DNA from 2 places in the Delftia sp. K82 genome. Region 2 is predicted to be linked to the other one. Evidence: predicted binding sites of a transcription regulator. Region 2 holds the regulator's gene; the other holds the start of a gene.

Region 1 (3,398 bases), 1.7 Mb from region 2:
GATCTCGGCCAGCTTGCGGCCCCATTCCACGTGCTCGTTGAGCCACAGCTCCAGCGCGGGGCGCACATAGCCGCTGACCAGGCGCACGGCATCGCGCGAGTTCAGGCGCTCCTTGATCTGGCCCTGGAACTGCGGGTCCAGCACCTTGGCGTTGAGCACATAGCTGGCGCGCGCAAAGACGTCGTCCGGCATGAGCTTGACGCCCTTGGGCAGCAGCGAGTGCATCTCGATGAAGGCCTTGACCGCCTGGAACAGGCCGTCGCGCAGGCCGCTGTCATGCGTGCCGCCGGCGGTGGTCGGGATCAGGTTGACATAGCTTTCGCGCAGCGGTGCGCCGTCCTCGGTGAAGGCCACGCACCAGGCGGCGCCCTCGCCTTCGGCAAAGCTGTCGTGGTGGCGGTCGGCAAAGCCCTCGCCCTCGAACAGGGGGATGACCGCCTCGCCATGCAGGCTTTGCTGCAGGTAGTCGCGCAGGCCGCCCTTGAACTGCCAGGTCTGGGTGTCGCGCGTCTTCTCGTTGACCAGGGTCACAGACACGCCGGGCATGAGCACGGCCTTGCTGCGCAGCAGGTGCATCAGCTCGCCCATGGGCAGCTGGGGCGATTCGAAATAGCGGGCATCGGGCCACACGCGCACGGTCGTGCCCTGCTTGCGTTCGCCCGCGGCCAGCGGCCGCGACTGCAGGGGCTCGACCACGTCGCCGCCCGAGAAGGCGATGGTGGCCACCTTGCCCTCGCGGTGGATGCAGGCCTCAAGCCGCGTGGCCAGTGCATTCGTGACCGAGACGCCCACGCCGTGCAGGCCCCCCGAGAAGCTGTAGGCGCCGCCCTTGCCCTTGTCGAACTTGCCGCCCGCATGCAGCCGCGTGAAGACCAGCTCCACCACGGGCGCCTTTTCCTCGGGATGCATGCCGAAGGGGATGCCCCGGCCGTCGTCTTCGACGCTGTAGGAGCCGTCGGAATGCAGGGTAAAGCGGATTTTCTTGCCGAAGCCGGCCAGTGCCTCGTCGGCCGCGTTGTCGATCACCTCCTGCAGCACGTGCAGGGGGTTGTCGGTGCGCGTGTACATGCCGGGACGCTGCTTGACGGGCTCAAGGCCCTTGAGCACGCGTATCGAGCCTTCGGAGTATTCGCTGGCGGAAGTGGGAGATGGTTTGACTGCCATGGGGGCGGATTGTAGTGCGCGGCCCGGCTCAGTGCTGGATGCATTCACAGTCATTGACAGTGACTATCCCGAAAAAGCCGCCGCCATCAAGGGCCGCGCTGGCGCATGGGCGACCCAAGCGGCACAGCGCAAAACCCGGAGTTTCGCTAAAGTTTGCCGCATGCAAAAAAACAACCAACCCATGTCCATGGTGCAGATACTGCTGTGCGGGGGCGCAGTCGTGACGCTGTCCATGGGAATCCGCCACGGCTTCGGCCTGTGGCTACAGCCCATCACCCAGGAGATGGGCTGGACGCGCGAGTCCTTCGCGCTGGCCATCGCCATCCAGAACCTGTCCTGGGGCGTGCTCGGCATCTTCGGCGGCATGCTGGCCGATCGCTTCGGCGCCTTCCGCGTGCTCCTGGTGGGCGCGCTGCTGTATGCGCTGGGCCTGGCCGGCATGGCCATGGCGCCCACGACAACCTGGTTCGCCCTGACGGCCGGCGTGGTGATCGGCGCAGCGCAGGCAGGCACCACCTATGCCGTGATCTACGGTGTGCTGGGCCGCCAGATTCCCGTGGCGCGGCGCAGCTGGGCCATGGGCGTGACGGCGGCGGCGGGCTCCTTCGGCCAGTTCTTCATGGTGCCCGTGGAAGGCAGCCTGATCTCGAACTTCGGCTGGTCCAACGCCCTGCTGCTGCTGTCGCTGTGCGCGCTGATGATCATTCCGCTGGCCTTCGGCCTGCGCGAGCCCGGCTTCCAGCCCGGCAACGCCCGTCCCGTGCGCGACCAGAGCGCGGGCCAGGCCGTCGCCGAAGCGCTGCGCACGCCCAGCTTCGTGCTGCTGACGGCCGGCTACTTCGTCTGCGGCTTCCAGGTGATGTTCATCGGCGTGCACATGCCCAGCTACCTCAAGGACTACGGCCTGGCACCGCAGGTGGCCAGCATCTCGCTGGCGCTGGTGGGGCTGTTCAACATCGTTGGCACCTACGTGGCCGGCAACCTGGGCCAGCGCCTGCCCAAGCGCTACCTGCTGTCCACCATCTACTTCACGCGCTCGGTGGTGATCGTGCTCTTCCTGCTGGCGCCGCTGACGCCCTGGTCGGTCTACATCTTCTCTGCCGCCATGGGCCTGCTGTGGCTGTCCACCGTGCCGCTGACCAATGCCACCGTGGCACAGATCTTCGGCGTGCAGCATCTGTCCATGTTGAGCGGCATGGTGTTCTTCAGCCACCAGGTGGGCAGCTTCCTGGGCGTCTGGCTGGGCGGCTATCTCTATGACCACACGGGCAGCTACCAGGTGGTCTGGTACCTCGCCATCGGCCTGGGCGTGGCCGCCGGCCTGCTGAACCTGCCCATCCGCGAAGCCCCCGTGGCACGGTTGCGCGCGGCCCAGGCCGCTGCCTGAGATGACGACATCCATGACGACATCCACCAAGCCCCGCCCACGCATCCTGCGCAGGCTGGCGCTGTGGGCCGCCGTGCTGCTGGTGCTGGGTCTGGTCTTCATGCTCTACCTGCAGCCGCAGTTCATGCTGGGCATGGCAGACCAGATCTGGGCCTGCTTCTGAAATGGAAGCGGCAGCTGCGAAGGCCTGCCGGCACAATGTCGGCCGCTTTCACTTTATTTCCAAAATTGCACATGCACGCAGCCAAGCCGCCCTCGCCCTGGATCCAACGCTGGTCACACCTTCTGGCGCCCCAGGCCTCGGTGCTTGACGTGGCCTGCGGCCCCGGCCGGCACATGCGCTGGTTCCATGCGCGTGGCCACGCCGTCACCGGCGTGGACCGCGACGCCCAGGCCCTGGCCGGCCTGCAGGGCGTGGGCGAGCTGCTGTGCGCCGACATCGAAAACGGCCCCTGGCCCCTGCCCGGCCGGCAGTTCGGCGCCGTGGTCGTGACCCACTATTTGTGGCGCCCGCTGTGGCCGGCACTGCTGGACAGCGTGGCCCCCGGCGGCGTGCTGCTGTACGAAACCTTTGCCCAGGGCAACGAGGCTTTCGGCAAGCCTTCCCGCCCCGATTTCCTGCTGGCGCCCGGCGAGCTGCTGCAGGCCTGCGCGGGCTGGCACATCGTGGCCTACGAGCACGGCCAGCTGGGCGAGCCCGATCGCATGGTCCAGCGCATTGCGGCACTGCTCCCCGATGCAACAGGCCGGGAACCCGTGGCCATGCTGGCGCATCAGAAGGCGTCAGGCTCTGCAATCGCCTGAATCCCTACAGGCGCCCGCCTTGGGCCTGCCTCCGACACTCGTT
Region 2 (3,398 bases):
GCCGGTGTCGCCGCCCGGCTCAATCGCGCGGCTGCGCTGCTAGCGCCAGCATCATCGCAATCCGGGCCTTTGCCACGGGCAGCTGCGCCAGATCGGCCTCTGCCGGGTTGGTCCCAAGGCCGGAGGCCACGGGCAGGCCTTCGGCACAGCGCGTGCCCCGCCAGATCCAGACGCCCTTGTCACGGGCACGCTGCAAGGCCGCTTCCATGCCTTCGTGAACCGTCGCATTGCCCGTGCCAGCCACGACGATGCCACGCACGCCTGCCGCCACCAGCGCATTCACGCCGCTGGCACGCGCCAAGGCGCCACTGAACACCACCTCGACCCAGGGCAGCTCATCCAGCGCCAGCAGATCAGATGACATGGCCGCAGGCACCATGGTCCGCGCGGACGGCGCATCGGGCACCAGCCAGCGCACACGCCCTTCCTCCACCAACGCCTGCGGCCCGCCTTCCACGGAGCGCATTGCCTGCAGCCGGTAGGGATGGACCTTCTGCACCTGGTCTGCCGCATGCACCTCGCCGCCTGCCACCACCCATACGCCGCTGCGCCCGCCGCTGGCAGCCAGGCTCACGGCATCGCGCAGATTCTGCGGCCCGTCGGCCAACAGGGCCGTGGCCGGGCGCATGGCGCAGGTCAGCACAATGGGCTTGGTGGCCGGCAGCAGGCTGTGCAGCAGCCAGGCCGTCTCTTCCAGCGTGTCCGTTCCATGCGTGATCACCACGGCGCGTGTGTCCGCATCCTCCAGCGCCTGCGTGCAGGCGCGCAGCAACGCGCGCCACACGGGCCAGTCCATATCCTTGCTGTCCACCTGCGCGATCTGCTGCGTCTGCACGGGTCCCAGCGCCTGCTGCTCCAGGTCCGGCACGGCCTCCAGCAGCGACTGCACCGTGATCTGCCCGGCCTTGTACCCCACGCCCTGCGACTGCGAATCCGCCCGGCCGGCGATGGTCCCGCCCGTGCCCAGAATCACCAACTTTGACTGCCCCACTTGCACCTCTTGGAAAACTGGTTAAAAATACAGATACTGTATAAATCATCAGATGGCCTCCCAGCCTGCCATCTGCCCTCAAGGACCGGACGCACGCCATGCTCGACCATCCCAAGCTCACCGCCCGCCAGCAACAGATCCTGGACCTGATCCAGGCCGCCATCTCCCGCACGGGCGCGCCTCCCACACGCGCGGAAATCGCCAACACGCTGGGCTTCAAGTCCGCCAACGCTGCCGAGGAACACCTGCAGGCCCTGGCCCGCAAAGGTGTGATCGAACTGGTCAGCGGCACCTCGCGCGGCATTCGCCTGCGTACCGACACCGTGCGCAACATCAATGCCGCGCGCGGCACCAGCTTCGGACTGCCGCTGTCGGCCCTGGCACCGCTGATGCTGCCCCTGGTGGGCCGCGTTGCGGCGGGCTCGCCCATTCTCGCCCAGGAACATATCGACCAAACCTATTCCGTCGAGCCCAGCCTGTTCCAGACGCGCCCCGACTATCTGCTGCGCGTGCGTGGCATGTCCATGCGCGACGCGGGCATCATGGACGGCGACCTGCTGGCCGTGCAGTCCGCACACGAAGCCCGCAACGGCCAGATCGTCGTGGCGCGCCTGGGTGATGAAGTCACCGTCAAGCGCCTGCGCCGCACCACGCAGGGCGTGGAACTTCTGCCGGAAAACCCCGATTACCCGGTGATTCGCGTCGCCCCCGAAGAGGCCTTTGCCATTGAAGGCCTGGCCGTGGGGCTGATCCGCAACAGCATGTCCATGTAAGCCGGACTGGCGGCCCTTCTCAGGCCGCCTCACCCCATTTCACGCACCGCCCAGGTGGTAGGCGCGAAGCCTTGGAGCTTCGCCCTGGGCGGAGCTTTGCCCGCAAACCGCAATCCTGCCTGTGTCCATGCCTCTTTGAAACACGCCAACAGGAGTCGTCACATGGGATTCGCTCTGCCAACACTGTCTTCTTTTTCCTTCCTGCGCCTGGCACATGGCATCCGCCTGACTGCGACCGCCATGGAGTCGGCCATGCCACTTGCACAAGCCCCTGCGTGCCAGCCATTACCTGCTGCAGCACCCGAGTCCGCCAACGTGATCTCTTTCAGCAAGGCACGCCGGCGCAGCCAGCAGCGCCGCGGCAAGGCCGCACGCGCTGCAGACCATGGAGATGCCCAGCTGATCCTGCCCTTGCTGCCGACGCAGCCCGCCCTGCAATCCGCACCTGAGCAGCCTTCAGGCCTGCGCATCATCCAGCGGTCGCCGCAGGAGCAGCCGGAATGCCTGTTCATCTCCGGGCGCATGGCCGATGTCTGCGCTGCGCTGGAGCGCATGGAGGCGCATGGCGGACCGGCAGCCAACTGAGGCCCGATGCAAGGTGTGCGACACACCTTGCACGACACAAACCTGGGCGGCGCGGACCGCGTGCCGCACGAGGAATCGGCCTGCGCAAAGCTGCTGCAGGCTGGCGGCCACCACTACCCTGTAGCGCACATGCAACAAGTGGACGCCCTCTTTGCGGGAGGGGCGCAGGCCTGAAAGATAATTGATAAGCATTCTTATTATCTTTTGCAGCAGCGATTGCCACTGCGCCCGCCTCCTCCGCCCCAGCCTTCTCCGTGCACAGCCTCTACCAGAATCACCATCCCTGGCTGGAAAGCCTGTTGCGCAAACGCCTGGGAAACCGTGACGATGCCGCCGACCTGGCCCAGGACACCTTTGTGCGCCTGCTGCGCTCGCCCCTGCCGCAGCAGGACATCCGCGAACCCAGGCGCTACTTGGCCACCATCGCCCGGGGCCTGGTCGCCGACCTGTTTCGCCGCCGCACGCTGGAGCAGTCCTATCTGGACTATCTGGCCCAGTTGCCACAATCACTGGCGCCTTCGCCCGAAGAGCAGGCCATCGTCCAGCAGACCCTGCTGGATGTGGACCGCATGCTCCAAAGCCTTCCTCCCAAGGTTCGCGAAGCCTTCGTGCTGGCCCAGTTCGAGGAACTGAGCTACCCAGAGATCGCCCAGCGCCTGGGTGTATCGCTGCGCACCGTCAGCAACTACCTGACCCGGGCGATGGAGCATTGCTGCCTGGTCCTGGCATAGCCACATGGGCGAGAGACATCTGGAAGGCAACGACCGCCGCGCCTTGCATGAGGCCGCCGCCTGGCACGTGAAACTGCGCGGCGCCTCTGCCACAGCAGGCCTGCAACAGGACTGGCAGAAATGGCATGAGGCCGATCCCGCCCACCAGCGCGCCTGGCTGCGCGTGCAATCCGTCACCGCGCAACTGTCGCATCTGCCCGCACCACTGGCGCGCCAGGCGCTGGGCCGTCGCACCTCGCCCACCCGCCGCTCCGTGGTGCGCGGCGTGGCTCTGGGCCTGGGCAGCGGCGCCATGGCCTGGATGGCCTGGAAAGGCGC

The links. The regulator LexA, encoded in region 2, represses DNA repair genes until DNA is damaged. The targets are predictions, from matches to a motif close to ACTGTATNNNNATACAGT.
Region 1: the regulator LexA is predicted to act here: its motif matches at 1,198-1,215, upstream of KDK82_RS03515 (DNA topoisomerase IV subunit B).

What each region holds. Positions count from the first base shown of each region.
Region 1 is NZ_MYFL01000001.1:787,426-790,823, reverse strand. It holds gene KDK82_RS03515 (DNA topoisomerase IV subunit B) at 1-1,164, opposite strand, end outside; gene KDK82_RS03510 (MFS transporter) at 1,346-2,551, shown strand; gene KDK82_RS32595 (hypothetical protein) at 2,565-2,714, shown strand; gene KDK82_RS03505 (bifunctional 2-polyprenyl-6-hydroxyphenol methylase/3-demethylubiquinol 3-O-methyltransferase UbiG) at 2,786-3,355, shown strand.
Region 2 is NZ_MYFL01000001.1:2,493,412-2,496,809, forward strand. It holds gene KDK82_RS11000 (asparaginase) at 20-991, opposite strand; gene lexA (transcriptional repressor LexA) at 1,090-1,764, shown strand; gene KDK82_RS11010 (hypothetical protein) at 1,927-2,349, shown strand; gene KDK82_RS32745 (hypothetical protein) at 2,377-2,523, shown strand; gene KDK82_RS11015 (sigma-70 family RNA polymerase sigma factor) at 2,604-3,080, shown strand; gene KDK82_RS11020 (FecR domain-containing protein) at 3,085-3,398, shown strand, end outside.